Regions from separate parts of the Lactovum odontotermitis genome, predicted to be linked through region 2. Evidence: predicted binding sites of a transcription regulator. Region 2 holds the regulator's gene; the other holds the start of a gene.
What was found. Region 2 encodes NrdR, which represses ribonucleotide reductase genes. Its sites were predicted from a motif close to ACACNATATATNGTGT; they were not measured.
Positions count from the first base shown of each region.

Region 1 (7,605 bases), on a different contig from region 2:
CCTTGGCGCACTGACTTTTTCGACAGTCGGCAGCGCGATGACGATTTACTACAATAAGTACCTTGGCGCCGGTATCACTGGTGTTTTGCTGATTATCAGCTCTGTGCTGGTCTTTTTTGCCGGGCTCTATGCCGGACATTTGTCGGACCGCCGCGGCCGCAGACCTGTGATGCTGATTTCTACAGCTGGCTCTGTGCTGGGCGGTCTAATAGCGACCCTCTCGAATTCGCCCTGGTTTTTCGATGCCTGGACGACTTATTTTGGCTTCCTGCTGATGAATTTCAGCTTCGGCTTCTTTAATACGGCGTCAGGCGCCATGATTGTTGACCTGACCGACGAGACCAACCGGCGCGTGGTTTACAGCATTCAGTACTGGGCCTTGAACCTCGGCATTCTGATTGGCTCAGCCTTGTCCGGCATCTTTTTCCGCGACTTTCTTTTTGAGTTGCTGCTGGCGATTACGCTGCAGGAGCTGCTGGCCTTCTTTCTGGTCTACTTCAAGATTCCGGAGAGTTTTGACCCGTCGAAAAGTCCTGCAAAACAGGAAAATATTTTCAAAGCTTACCGTATCGTCAGCAAAGACAAGACCTTTATGATTTACTGTTTTGCCTCGGTTTTCATTGCCATGATTTTCTCGCAGGTCGACTATTATCTGCCGGTTCACCTGTCTGACAGCTTCCGCACAACACATATCTTCGGCATCGAAATCTACGGCCAGCGCATGCTCAGCCTGATTCTCATCACCAACACGCTGCTCATCGTCTTCCTGATGAGCTTCATCAACCACCTGACCAAAAACTGGACACGCAGCCGCGGCATGGGCGTCGGCATGATTATACAAGGCGGCGGCTTCATCATTGCTTTTATCGGACGTGACTTCACCACCGAAATGATTGCCGCACTCGTTTTGACTCTCGGTGAAATGATTGTCGTGCCCTTCTCCCAAGCTCTGCGTGCCGACCTCATGGAAGGCGACCGTGTCGGCACCTACACCGGCGTCTTTAACGTCACCCAAACCATCGGAACCATCCTCTGCGGCATGATGCTCTCCGGTTCAGCCATTGTCGGCAATCCGGGAATGGTGGCGCTGATGGGACTCATCGTCATACTTGGCGTGGTTCCTTCGCAGATTGCGATTCGCAGACACGAAAATCCGAAATTAGAAAAGTCAGTAGCTCTTGACTCTGTGTCTGACAAATAGAAGAAGTGAAAGGGAGGGAAAAATGACCCGCTCACTCAAGCCTATGCTGTCCCATTTAGTCATTCTCGCAGCAGATTTTTATCTGCTGCCCCTCATAATCAGCAGCACAGGAGCAGCAATGTTTCTCCTGCTGATTGTCATGCCCTTTATTTGCCTTGTCAGCTCGATTGTCTATGGCTTCAGACACTCCTTTAACATCGTCTTCGTCGTTCTTTCAAGTATTTTATTTATTCCTTCAATTTTTATCTTCTACAATGCCTCAGCATGGATTTATGTCCTAGCCTACGGAATCATCACACTGATTGGAAATCTAACAGGAATGACAATTTTGCGGCTCAGAAATGCTATAATTAACCAATGAGAGTTGTAGCGGGCAAATACGGCGGTAGAACGCTGAAAAGTCTGAATGGACGTACGACGCGGCCGACATCGGACAAAATCAAGGCGGCGGTTTTCAACATGCTGGGCGGCTTCTTTGACGGAGGGCGTGTCCTCGATTTGTATGCGGGTTCGGGAGCATTGGCCATCGAGGCAGTTTCGCGGGGCTGCGAGGCGGCAACTCTGGTAGAAAAGGATTCCGGTGCTCAAAAGGTGATTTCAGCTAACCTGGAGATGACTAAAGAGTCTGAGAAGTTCCAGCTGTTGAAGATGCCTGCGCAGCAGGCCATGGTGCGCATGGAAAAGCCCTTTGATTTGATCTTCCTTGACCCGCCTTATGCCTTGCAGGAGATGGCCGCAGATATTGAGATGCTGCAGACGAGAAATCTTTTGACTGCTCAGGCAAAAATCATCTGTGAAACCGAAAAAAGTACGGAATTGCCTGAAGTTATCCGTGATTTGGAGATTTGGAAGCAAAAGATTTATGGCATCACAAAAATCACAATTTATACTAAGATGTGAAGTACGCCCGTTTTGAGGCGTAAAGATTTAGGAAATTGAGGTTCTGCCGTAAGGCAGGTTCTCAATTTATCTAATCTTCTAGCCTCAGGCGTACTGAACTCAATTATGCAAGGAAGTAAGATATGACAGAAAAAATCGGTTTTTTCACGGGTAGTTTTGACCCGGTGACCAACGGCCATCTGGACATTATTGCCCGCGCGAGCCAGCTGTTTGACAAGCTTTATGTGGGGATTTTCAATAATCCTGATAAGAATTATCTTTTTAGCCTGGATGAGCGCTCCGGCCTGCTTCATGAGAATCTGGCAAAGTTTGAAAATGTTGAGCTCTTGGTGCATGGCAAAGATTTGACGGTCAACATCGCCAGGGAAAAGGGCGTGACTGCTTTGGTGCGCGCGCTGCGGACGTCGGCGGATTTTGACTATGAAGCAAATATGATTTATTTTAACCGGGAGATGACGGGCGTTGAGACGATTTTATTGACAGCTCAGCCGGGTTTGTCCATGATTTCTTCCAGCCGTATTAAAGAGTTAGCGGGTTTCGGCCAAGATGTGTCCAAGTTTGTTCCGAGCAATGTGAATGAAAGTCTGGAGAAAAAATTTGGAAGAAATTAACATTGGAAAACCTAGAAACCGTAAGCTAAAGCGAGTTTTATCTGTTGTACTGCCGATTCTGGTGTTTATCTGTGCGGTGCTGTACCTTTTCTGGCCGCAGCCTTACTACATCGAGCAGCCGGGCATCACGCTGCCTTTGTCGGACATGATAACGGTCAAAGGCAAGTCGGCCGAGTCCAAGGGCGATTTCTACCTGACGGCGGTCACCATTGCCCCGGCCAATAATGCCATGATTCTGGCCAGCAAATTCAACAGTTTTGCCGAAGTTGTCCCGAAAGAGGAAATGACCGGCGGCCTGAACAATAAGCAGTACAATCTGGTCAATCAGTTTTACATGGAAACTGCGCAGAACACGGCGGTTTACCAGGCTTTCAAACTGGCGGGCAAGCCTTACACGATGAAGTATCAGGGCGTTTACGTTCTGGAAATTACTAAAAACTCGACCTTTAAAAATGACCTGCAGATTGCGGATACTGTGACTGCTGTGGATGGACAGGAATTCAAGTCCTCGAAAGAAATGGTCAATTATGTAAGCAGTCAAAAAGTAGGTGACTCTGTCAGCATTGATGTGACGCGGATTGACGGCAGCCAGCATAGTTTTAAAGGCAAGTATATCAAGCTTGACAACGGAAAAACGGGCATCGGCATTGGCCTGGTTGACCACACAGTGGTTGAGACAGAGCCCAAGGTGAAAATAGACGCCGGCAGCATCGGCGGCCCCAGCGCCGGTATGATGTTTACGCTCGAAGTCTATGACCAGCTGACCGGCAGCCAGCTCCTGCAAGGGCGGAAAATCGCAGGCACCGGTACGATTGAAGAAGACGGCAGCGTCGGCCAAATCGGCGGTGTGGACAAAAAAGTCGCCAGCGCCGCGAAGAATAAGGCCGAAGTCTTTCTGGTGCCCGATTCCGGCAGCAAAAAAGTCTCCGAGAACAATTATCTGGCAGCAAAAGAAGCAGCTGAAAAACTTAAGACAAAAATGAAAATTATTCCTGTAAAAACAGTTCAGGATGCCCTAGATTACTTAAACAAATAACTATATGTTGTATAAAATTGCATAATTTGTTTTTAAATAGCACTATATCTAGTGCTATTTTCTTGTAAAAAAGCCGGAAATATAGTAAAATAAATACACGAAAGAAGGAGTTTCACTCGAAATGGTAAAAGTATATTCAAAAAATAACTGCATGCAATGTAAAATGGTCAAAAAGTATCTTGATGAGCATGATATTGCCTATGTTGAACATAATATCGAAAATGAGCCGGAGTACCGCGACTATGTTATTTCGCTCGGCTATCAGGCCGTACCGGTTGTTGAAACGGCTGAGACAAGCTTCTACGGTTTTCGCCCAGACCAGTTGAAAACGCTGGCTGTTTAAGTTTTCGCACAACTAAATATAAAGTGTCTGTTTGTGGACTTGACACTTACTGAGATAGAAAAGGTCTTCTGTCATTAATTTTGTAAATGGCGGAGCCTTTTGTCTATAAATATAAAAAAGGAAATGGGAAAGAAATGAGCCTTAAAAATATAGAAAACCCCACCTACTTTGAGTTGAACAATCAAATCAATATCCCGGTCAACGGCCAAATCCCGCTGCACAAGGATAAGGAAGCGATTGTCGCCTTTCTCAAGGAAAATGTGGCGCCCAACCGCGCTTTCACTTATACAGGAAAGGAAAGCCTGTCTGTCAACACCGAATGGGCTGCTCAGGAACATGCGGATTTTGACAGCGAGACCGTCTACAGCTACTATGACAAGCTGGAATGGCTGATGGCCAACGACTACTATGAGTCAGAATTCATTCACAACTACAGGCCGGAATTCATCGAAGAACTGCGTTTCTGGCTGCAGGAGCAGAACTTCACCTTCCTGTCATTCATGGCCGCCTACAAGTTTTACCGCCAGTATGCCCTGAAAACCAATAACAACGAGTTTTACCTGGAAGACCCGGAGGATAGGGCACTGATGAATGCGCTCTACCAGGCAAACGGTGATGAGGCGCTGGCACGTGACATTGCGCGCGTCATCATCAACCGCCGCTACCAGCCCGCAACGCCTACCTACGCCAATAACGGCCGGGCACGCCGCGGAGAATTCGCTTCCTGCTTCATTATCCAGGTTCAGGACAATATGTCCGACATCGGCCGCAGCATTACCAACGCCCTGCAGCTTTCCCGCAAGGCCGGCGGCGTAGGCCTGATTCTCGGCAATCTGCGCGCCGCAGGCTCTCCCATCAAGAAAATGGACGGACTGGCCTCAGGTGTCCTGCCTGTCATGAAACTCTTCGAGGATAGCTTTTCCTATTCCAACCAGCTCGGAACACGTCCAGGCGCGGGTGTCGCCTATCTGCCGGTCTTTCATGCCGATGTTATGGAATTTCTGTCAGCGAAAAAGGAAAACGCCGACGAGAAAATTCGCTTGAAGACGCTGTCACTGGGCTTGACCGTGCCGGATAAATTCTACGAGCTCGCGAAGGCCAATGCCAAAATGGCCGTTTTCGACCCTTATTTCGTCGAGAAAGAGCTGGGCATGCCTTTCACCTATGTGGACATTGACAAGGAATATGACCATTTAGTCGAGCTTTCAAAGCAGACAGACGAAGAGACAGGGATGCCGCGCATCCGCGTCAAATGGCTGGAGGCGCGTGCCGTTGAGCAGGCGATTTCAGAGCTCCAGCAGGAGTCCGGCTACCCTTACATCATCAACATTTCCACGGCCAACCGGACGAATCCGATTGCCGGGCGCATTCTCGGCTCGAACCTCTGCTCAGAAATCCTGCAGATTCAGACTCCGTCTGTCTTGTCGGAGGAGCAGGAGTACACCACGCTGGGTCAGGACATCGTCTGCAACCTCGGCTCGACCAACATCATCAACATGATGAAGGCGGGCGCAGACTTCGGCGCAGACATCGTGGCCATGGTCAAAGGCCTGACCTTCATTTCAGACGCCTCAAACCTGTCCTTTGTGCCGACGATTGACCACGGCAACAAAATGAACCACGCCATAGGTCTCGGTGCGATGGGTCTGCACTCCTACCTCGCCGGCCACCACATTCAGTACGAGAGCCAGGACGCGGTCGATTTCACAGGTCTCTATTTCCTCTGCCTGAACTACTATACCTTGTTGGGCTCCAACCAGATTGCGATGGCGCGCCAGGCGACATTTGCCAACTTCGAAAAGTCGGATTATGCTTCGGGGAAATACTTCGAGAAATACTTGCATACCGATTATTTTGACAAAGTTTCTGATACTGTGAAGGCTCTGTTTAAGGACATTCACGTACCCACTCAGGAAGACTGGGCAGAGCTGAAAGCTTCCGTGCAGGCTCACGGCCTCTTCAACTCATATCGCATCGCCTTGGCGCCGAACGGGTCAATTTCCTACGTGAACGACTGCTCCGCGTCAATTGCGCCGATTATTAACCGTATTGAAGAGCGGCAGGAAGGCCAGGTCGGCAAGATTTACTACCCAGCTTTCGGCTTGACTTCTGAGACAATTCCTTACTACAAGTCTGCCTATGACCAGGACATGCGCTGGCAGATTCGCATCTACGAAGCTGCCACAGAGCACACCGACCAGGGACTTTCACTGACCATGTACCTGCGCTCCGACTTTACAGAGTACCCTGATTTGTACGAGTGGAAAAAAGGCGGCAACCCGAAGCTGACAACCCGCGATCTGTCTATCCTGCGAAACTTTGCCTGGCACCATAACATCAAGTCTATGTACTACACCAGACAATATACCGCCGACACAGATAAAGAGCACGGCGGTGCCAACGAATGTGAGAGTTGTATGATTTAAAAGGAGCAATTTATGAAAATCGTATATTTTTCAATTACAGGACAAACTCGCAGATTTGTCAAAAAACTGGACATGCCCAATGAGACATTTGTCGAGATAACGTCTGATTTTCCGGATGTTGAAATGACACAGCCTTTCATTCTGATTACGCCGAGCTATGCTGAGGAAACGCCGAGCGTCCAGCACTCGCAGGAGGTCATGGCTCCGGTCTTTGAATTTATGGCCGCAGGCATTAACGCAGCTCTCTGTAAGGGAATTATCGGCACTGGCAATCGCAACTTTGCGGGCATCTATATTTTCACAGCTAAAGAATTGTCGGCGAAATATCAGATTCCTGTGATTTATGACTTCGAGATGAGCGGCACTCCGACGGATGTGACTGCTGTCAGGAAAATAGTGGACGACTTGTCCAAAGGGGCGCGGATTACGACGTCGCAGATGAACATGTACACAGAACATATGGAGCAAATTTAAAATGGAGAAACAAATCATCAAACGGGACGGCCGCGTGGTGGCTTACGATGTCACGAAGATTCAGGAGGCGATTTTCCGCGCCGCCTACAACGGCAAGGTCAACGGTGAATATATCGGCGGCTACCACAACAATCCTATCAAGGCCAATCGTCTGGCCAATGATGTCGCGCGGCTTGTGCATGCCGATGTCATGAACGCAAAGGCGGAGAAGCTGGACATTGAAGAGATTCAGAACATGGCTGTGAAGCATTTGAACGTGCTGTCTAAATTCGTCGGCCAGGCCTATCTGAGCTACAAGACGCAAAAAGCCATTGAAAGGGGTGTCTGATGGGATTTAAGCAAACAAATCATCTGGCGGAAGTGAACAATCGTCATGCCGCTGTTTATGCTGCCAACGACTGGAACCGTATTGAGGATCCAATCGACAAGTACACTTGGGACAAGCTCAACAGTCAGTTCTGGCTGGACACGCGCGTGCCGGTGTCGAACGACCTGAAAGACTGGCGCGAATTGTCAGACCTCGAGCGCGACGTTTACAGCAAGGTCTTTCTGGGTCTGACGCTGCTTGACACGGTGCAGTCCAATGACGGCAACGGCATCATCCGCGAATTTGC
Region 1 is NZ_BAAGGQ010000029.1:1,797-9,401, forward strand. Features, by position in the region: gene ACYQ2E_RS10715 (MDR family MFS transporter) at 1-1,201, shown strand, start outside; gene ACYQ2E_RS10720 (hypothetical protein) at 1,224-1,562, shown strand; gene rsmD (16S rRNA (guanine(966)-N(2))-methyltransferase RsmD) at 1,559-2,101, shown strand; gene coaD (pantetheine-phosphate adenylyltransferase) at 2,224-2,712, shown strand; gene ACYQ2E_RS10735 (SepM family pheromone-processing serine protease) at 2,678-3,748, shown strand; gene nrdH (glutaredoxin-like protein NrdH) at 3,870-4,091, shown strand; gene nrdE (class 1b ribonucleoside-diphosphate reductase subunit alpha) at 4,226-6,517, shown strand; gene nrdI (class Ib ribonucleoside-diphosphate reductase assembly flavoprotein NrdI) at 6,530-6,991, shown strand; gene ACYQ2E_RS10755 (ATP cone domain-containing protein) at 6,993-7,319, shown strand; gene nrdF (class 1b ribonucleoside-diphosphate reductase subunit beta) at 7,319-7,605, shown strand, end outside.
Region 1: the regulator NrdR is predicted to act here: its motif matches at 3,788-3,803, upstream of nrdH (glutaredoxin-like protein NrdH).

Region 2 (7,605 bases):
GCCGTGTCTACGCTTGAGGCGCAGAAAAAGGCTAAGGCGCGTGATGATGCAGATGCACTGGCAGATGCACAGCTGCTGAAGCTTCAGCTGGAAGATAAAAATGTGGTCATTGAGCTAAAGGAAAAGGTCGGGGCTGACAGTCGTCTTTTCGGCGCGATTAACTCAAAAAAGGTGGCAGATGCCATCAATGCGCAGTACGGTCTGAAGCTGGACAAGCATAAAATCATGCTGGACAACCCGCTGAAAGCTCTGGGCGAGCGTGTGGTACCGATTCGCATTCATCCGGAGGTAACGGCCAATGTCAGAGTCAGAGTGAGTGAGGCCTAAATGCCGGAGTTAGAAGTCGTTAAACAGCCGCCGCAGGATTTGGCTGCTGAAAGCGCGGTGCTGGGCGCCATTCTGCTGGAAAGTGAGCGGCTCTTTGATGTAAAAGAAATTCTGGCAGCCGAGGATTTTTATCGGACGGCGAATCGGCTGGTTTTTCAGGCCATGGACAGCTTGTCGGACTTACGTGAGCCGATTGACATTGTCACGCTGAGTGCCAGACTTGAGAGTCAGGGCGATTTGGAAGTAGTCGGCGGGATTGCCTATTTGAGCGAGCTGACGGAAAACTTTCCTTTGCCTTCGCGGGCGGTTTTTTATGCACGAATTGTCAAAGAGAGAGCGCAGCAGCGCGCAATTATCCGTGAACTGACCACGACCGTCGATAAGGCCTATTCGCTTGAAGATTCAGCTGAGGATTTACTGGCACTTGCCGAGAAAAGTCTGACGAAAATCTCGCAGGGACAGACCAGAACAGGTTTTGTCAAGGTTCCGGATGTCATCAATGACAGCTTTGCCCAAATCGAAGAACGGGCCAAAAACAAGAGTACCGTCACAGGTCTTGCGACGCGCTTTACAGAACTTGACCGCCTGACGACCGGATTTCACGAGGAAGAACTGATAATCCTAGCGGCGCGTCCAGGTGTCGGGAAGACCGCCTTTGCGCTGAATATTGCTGAAAATGTTGCCACGTCACTGGATAAGGCAGTCGCTATCTTTTCGCTGGAAATGGGTGTTGACAGTCTGGTTGACCGTCTGCTGGCCGCAACCGGCCCGATTGACGGATATCATATCCGTACCGGACAATTGACAGACACGGACTGGGAAAATCTGGTGCATGCGAATAATACCTTGTCGCAGGCTCAGATTTATGTGGATGATACACCTGGTATCAAAGTGTCTGAAATTCGTGCCAAGAGTCGCCGTTTAGCGCAGGAAATCGGCAATCTCGGACTCATCGTGATTGATTATCTGCAGCTGATTTCAGGCAATGGCCGGGAAAATCGTCAGCAGGAAGTTTCGGACATTTCCCGGCAGTTGAAGATTTTGGCCAAAGAGCTGAAAGTGCCGGTGATTGCGCTGAGTCAGCTGTCCCGTAGTGTTGAAGGCCGTGACAATAAGCGGCCGCGCTTGTCGGATTTGCGTGAGTCCGGCTCAATCGAGCAGGATGCGGACATTGTCGCCTTTCTTTACCGCGAGGATTATTATCAGCGTGAGGGTGAAGAAGTTGAAGAAGTCGCTGATGATTCAGTTGAAATCATCATTGAGAAAAACCGCTCTGGGAGCCGGGGAACAGCAAAGCTCAGATTTATAAAAGAGTATAATAAGTTCGCCAATGTTGAACAGTATCACACAGAAAACTAGAATCTGACCAGAAAACGTGGTATAATAAGCCTACTTGAAAAAAATAGATGGAGAATCCATGGAACAAGAAGTTGGAAAAATTGTAGATATTCGCAAAGAAGTGGAAGCCCATTTGGGCCAGACGATTGAGATTACCTCTCAATATGGACGTAAGCGTGAAAACCGTCATAAGGTTGTGCTGCTTGAGGCTTATGCCACTCACTTCGTGGTTGAAAATATTCCGGCCCGTCCAGGCGGACCGAGGGTACGTGAATCTTATCAGTATGCGGATATTTTGACGCAGACGATTTTGATTCATTATTAATTGCTGATTATGAAAAAAATTTAGGAAAGGGATTGTTAGAGGTAGGGTAGAATGGTAACGCAAGAACCATCATTGAACTGGCAAATGCGTGTCATTGACAGCAGTTCGGGAAATTCTTATATGGGAGAATTTCGAAATCAGCGGGTTTTCATCAAGGTGAATGCGAACCCTCTTTTGCCGAGCCTTTCTACCGAGGGGCTTGCGCCCAAAATTCAATGGATTCGTAAGACGCAGAATGGGGATACTTTGACGGCCCAGTCCTGGATTGAGGGCACGACGCTGCAGCCGGCGGATATGATGGATGAGCAGGTCTTTGAATTGTTAAGCAAGCTGCATTCGAGCCGGACGCTGCGGGATTCGCTCTCGACTTTTGATAGGACGGTGTCAAGACCGGCAGAGATTCTGTCTGAGCTCATCAATAAACCGAACTCGGTGATTGCGAATAACACTTTTCTCTGCAGCGTGACGAATACCATGCTTGAAACGGTGCCTTATCTCAATAATCTTAGTATTGTAGTGGTGCACGGCGATATTTCACCAAGTAACTGGCTGCGCTCTAAGAATGGCCGGATTTACCTGATTGACTGGGAAACGGTCAGTCTAGGCGATGCTTATCTGGACAATGCTTTCCTGCTGTCGCACTATATTCCGCGGCAGCACTGGGGGGCCTGGCTGGCTAGGTCGGGCGACCGCTTGTCAGATGTGGCTTCGCTGGCGAAATTCATCTGGTACGGGAAGTTGTCTTATTTGAAGCGGATTGATGCTTATTTGTCTGTGAACAATACAATGGCGGCAAATGCTGAGATTCAGGGCTTGCGCCACTTTATGGAAATGTTTTAATGCGTGTAAAGAAAAGAAAAGGTGCGGAAGAGCTGCTGGCAGCTCATACTGATTTGGTGCTGACGGAAGCAGTTGACTGGACGAAGGTTTTCGGCAATGAGAATCCTATTCATATTGAAGTCGGCTGCGGGAAAGGTGATTTTATTCTCGGAATGGCGGCACGTCATCCTGAGATTAATTATATTGCGATTGATTTGCAGTCGACGGTGATTTCTTATGCACTGGACAAGCTGCTGGCCGCTGATTTATCCAATGTGCGTCTATTGCTCGCGGACGGGCGGAATTTGACGGAGTATTTTGGGGCGCATCAGGTTGACTTGCTCTATTTGAATTTCTCGGACCCTTGGCCTAAGACGCGTCATGAAAAACGTCGTCTGACTTATAAAGACTTTCTCAGGCTTTATGAGCAGATTCTGGTGCCCAATGGACAGGTACATTTTAAGACAGATAACCGGGGGTTGTTTGAGTATAGTCTGGTGTCAATGAGCCAGTACGGCATGGTTTTTAGACAGATTTGGCTGGATTTGCATAAGGATTTGGAGTTCGCGCCGCAGAATGTTTTGACCGAGTATGAGCGGAAATGGTCGGATAAGGGGCCGATTTACCGTATGGAAGCGCAATTTGTCGAGTAACCGGAAAGCGGAAGGTTTAAAATTATGAAATGTCCACGTTGTCAGTCTGAAAATTTTAAGGTTCTGGATACTAGAGCCAGTGATGATGCGGTTCGCCGCCGGCGGGAATGTATGTCCTGCGGTTTTCGTTTTACGACTTATGAGCGCATTGAGCAGCCGACGCTGCTGGTGGTCAAGAAGGATAATACGCGCGAGGTTTTTGACCGCGAGAAGATTATGCGCGGTATTATACGAAGTGCCCAGAAACGTCCGATTTCTATCGAGAAGATTGAGGAAACGGTCGAGGGGATTGAGCAGAAGGTGCGCGGCTTGGGGGAGAATGAGGTGCCGAGCGGGCAAATCGGCGAGTTTGTCATGGCGGCGCTGGCGGATTTGGATGAGATTACTTATGTGCGCTTTGCCTCGGTTTACCGCTCGTTTAAGGACGTCAGCGAGCTTGAGGATTTGCTGAAACACATTACAAAGAAGTGATAAATGAGACCAGGCGATAAATTTTCTATTGTGAATATCGGAAAAACAAGCTTTGATGACGCTGCTTTCTCAAAGCTTTATTTGCCTGTTCTGGGAAAAACGGCTTATACGCTTTATCTGCTGCTGCGCGTGACGCCGTCCGGCAAGTTTTCTAAGCTGATGGAATATCTGAATGTTGGTCAGAGGCAGCTGGAGCAGGCTTTTGACAAGCTGCGGGCGATTTCTCTGATGAAAATTTTTGATTGTCATAATGCTTTTCAGTTTCAGCTGAGAAGTCCGCGTAATTTTGAGGATTTTCTGGCTGATGAGTTGCTGGTGCAGCTGTTAATCAATAAAATCGGTGCGAAGACTGTGAGCGAGATGCAGAGTACAAAGACTGAGGGCAATGAGCTGAAGGTCAGATTTTCTGATATTTTTCTCTCTGATTTACAGGAAAGCCTGGAGGAGAATCCAGTTCCGCCAATTGGCGATTTGGACTTGAGCAGTTTCAAGTCACTGATGCAGCAGCGGAAATTCAGTTTTGCCGATGAAAATAAGGATATTCTGCATCTTTACAGTATGGCCGAGAAATTCAGCCTGGACTGGTACGGCCTATTCAAGCTGGCGGAGGAAACGCTCAATGCGGATAAGACGATTAACACGGCGTCAATGATTCGCAAGTATATTGCGGACAGTGAGAAGAAGCCGCAGCTGGAGAATGCAGCTGCAGTGCTTGCCCAGGTGGCAAAATCTGCGAGTCCGCAGGATTTCCTGACTCAGCTTAAACGTCAGGTCGGCGGTTTTGTCAGCCAAGACGAGCTCAAGCTGCTGTCGAATTTCAACAAGCAGAAAATGATACCCGAGGTTCAGAACATTTTGATTCATTATACGCTGATTCAGCAGAAGAACCCGAGCCTGAGCGCGGCTTTCGTGAATCGTATTGCCAATGACTGGCTGAGGAACGGGATTACCACGGCGGAAGCGGCGATTCAGCATATTGCAGAGTTTGAGAAGAAGCCTCGGAAAACGGCTTCGGCTAAGAAAGCTGTTAAGGCTGAGCCGACTTGGTCAAATCCTGGCTATGATGAAACGGCTACGGACGAGGAAGTTGCGGCATTTAAGAAAGAATTAGAAGCGATGAAGAAAGGGAGTGAAACCTAATGGAGCCTATATCTAAAAGCTTGGAACAGCGGGCGGAACGCTCTGCAGACCTTTCGCGCCTGCGCCGAAAAATCCTCATGAATTCTGAAATCGCCGAGTTTATTTTAAAGCACAAATTGACGGAGCAGCAAGTTTCTAAGGCTCTGTCGAAGTTTTCTGAATATCTGACGGAGAAGGAAAAGTTCAATAGTTCATCTGCCTACAAGCCGGTTCTGGAGCTGAACGATGGTTATGTAGATGTCAGTTATCAGGAGACGAGTTTTCTGATTCAAAACCGGGCACGACTGGAGATGGAGCAGCGTTTTACCTTGATTGGTCTCTCGCCCGGCTTTAAAAAGGTTTCCTGGCAGCATGACATTTATGACCAGATTACCAATCGGGACAAGGGCCGTATGCCTGCAATCCGTGCGCTTCAGAGCGTGATAAACGAGCCGTCTTCAGCCAAAGGCGTTTATCTCTACGGTGACTTCGGCGTCGGCAAGTCATATCTGCTGGCGGGCATGGTGAATAGCTTGGCGACGCAAGGTCTGAACTGTCAGATGATTCACTATCCGACTTATATTGCACAGCCGAATTTTGCGGCCAGTAATCAGGTGGAGACGGTCAAGACAGCACAGGTTCTGGTTCTGGACGATATCGGCGGCGAGGTGAATAGTGCCTGGGCGCGTGATAATGTCCTGCAGGTTATTCTACAGTATCGCATGGACAATAATCTGCTGACTTTCTTTACATCCAACTACAGCATGAAGGATTTGCAGGAGCGGCTGTCACAGACGCGTGACGGGATTGATACTTGGGCAGCCAAGCGTGTGATGGAGCGGGTCAAATTTTTGTCTGAAGAAATTCATTTAGAAGGGAAGAATCGGCGTCATGAGTGAAATAATTGATTTGATGCGGCGGCACAGTTCTGTCCGCAAGTTCACAGAGGAAGTGATTCCGGATGATGAAATCCGTGAATTTATTGAGGCTGGGCGTGCGGCGAGTAACTGGAAGAATTTTCAGTCTTATAGCATTATCATCGTGAAATCCGAAGCTGCGAAGCAGGCGATTTACGAGGCTGACCATGTGCCTGCGACGAAGGCAGTTCTCGGCTGCTCGCATTTCATTGTTTTTGTGGGGGATTTGAATCGCGCAGGGCTTGCGGTGACTCTGAATGCGGGGGATTTCCAGCCTGCTGGGGCAGAGTCGCTCCTTATCTCGGCGGTGGATGCTTCGCTGGCGGCGGAAAATGTGCTGCTGGCTGCTGAATCTGCGGGTTATGGCGGCGTGATGATGGGTTTATTGCGCGAAAAATCGGTCGAGATTTCAGACATTCTGGGCTTGCCTGACTATACCTATCCGCTGTTCGGCATTGCTTTGGGGCGCCCGGCCAAGGTCAACTCTGTGAAACCGCGCTTGCCTTATGAGGCTGTGGTTTTTGAGGAGAAATATCAGATTCAGGATGAATCAGTCATCAAGGCTTATGATGAAGTCCAGGCTGAATACGCCGGCGCGCGTCGTGAAGGCTCCAGCTGGTCGTCACGCATCGCTGAGCAATGGGGGCAGCCGGAGAATCCGTCAAGTACCGAGAATTTGAGGGACAAGAAATTATGGAAATGAGAACCTTTGCTGAGGTGCAGCAGCTGATGGCGGAGCTTGGGATTCCTTATGAGACGGTGGAGCATCCGCCGAGCCATTCGACGGAGGAGTCGGATGCTTTTATCGAGGGCTACGAGGGCTGCCGCTGCAAGACGCTGGCGCTGGTCAATAAGAAGTCGACGCAGATTTATCTGGTGACGATGGATGACAAGAAGCAGCTGGACATGGACGAACTGGCTGAGCTGCTGGGCGGCGTTAAGCGGCTGCATTTCATGTCGGAGGAGCGTCTGAAGGATGTGTTCGGCCAGAGGCCTGGGATTGTCAGTTTGTTCGGGCTGGTGGGCACGCACTATGACAATCTGCATGTTTATTTTGACCGCGAGATGCTGGAAGAAAATAAGATTCAGACTTATCATCCGAATGATAACACGAAAACGATATTCTTTCCGATGGAGGCCTGTTTCACGATTTGCGAGTCGCAGGGCTATTCATATGAGATTATTGATATCTAAGCGCTGTCGCGCGTAAAGGAGATTTTTTGCTTATGGCTTTACCTACAGTTGCCATTGTTGGACGTCCGAATGTGGGCAAATCCACTATTTTTAACCGGATTGCCGGTGAGCGTATTTCGATTGTCGAAGATACGCCGGGTATCACGCGAGACCGTATTTATGCGACGTCAAACTGGCTGACGCGTGATTTTGCGCTGATTGATACGGGCGGTATCGAGATGGCTGACCTGCCTTTTATGGCGCAGATTCGTGCCCAGGCTGAGATTGCCATGAATGAGGCGGATGTCATTATTTTTGTGGTGGACGGCGAAACAGGCTTGACTGATGCGGATCAGGACGTGGCGCAGCTCCTTTACCGATCGGATAAGCCGGTTGTTCTGGCGGTCAATAAAACGGATAATCCTGAGCGGCGCATGGATATTTATGATTTCTATTCGCTGGG
Region 2 is NZ_BAAGGQ010000023.1:6,726-14,330, forward strand. Features, by position in the region: gene rplI (50S ribosomal protein L9) at 1-327, shown strand, start outside; gene dnaB (replicative DNA helicase) at 328-1,686, shown strand; gene ACYQ2E_RS10200 (Veg family protein) at 1,745-1,990, shown strand; gene ACYQ2E_RS10205 (phosphotransferase) at 2,042-2,830, shown strand; gene trmB (tRNA (guanosine(46)-N7)-methyltransferase TrmB) at 2,830-3,462, shown strand; gene nrdR (transcriptional regulator NrdR) at 3,487-3,933, shown strand; gene ACYQ2E_RS10220 (DnaD domain protein) at 3,937-5,073, shown strand; gene dnaI (primosomal protein DnaI) at 5,073-5,951, shown strand; gene ACYQ2E_RS10230 (nitroreductase family protein) at 5,944-6,672, shown strand; gene ACYQ2E_RS10235 (prolyl-tRNA synthetase associated domain-containing protein) at 6,669-7,163, shown strand; gene der (ribosome biogenesis GTPase Der) at 7,196-7,605, shown strand, end outside.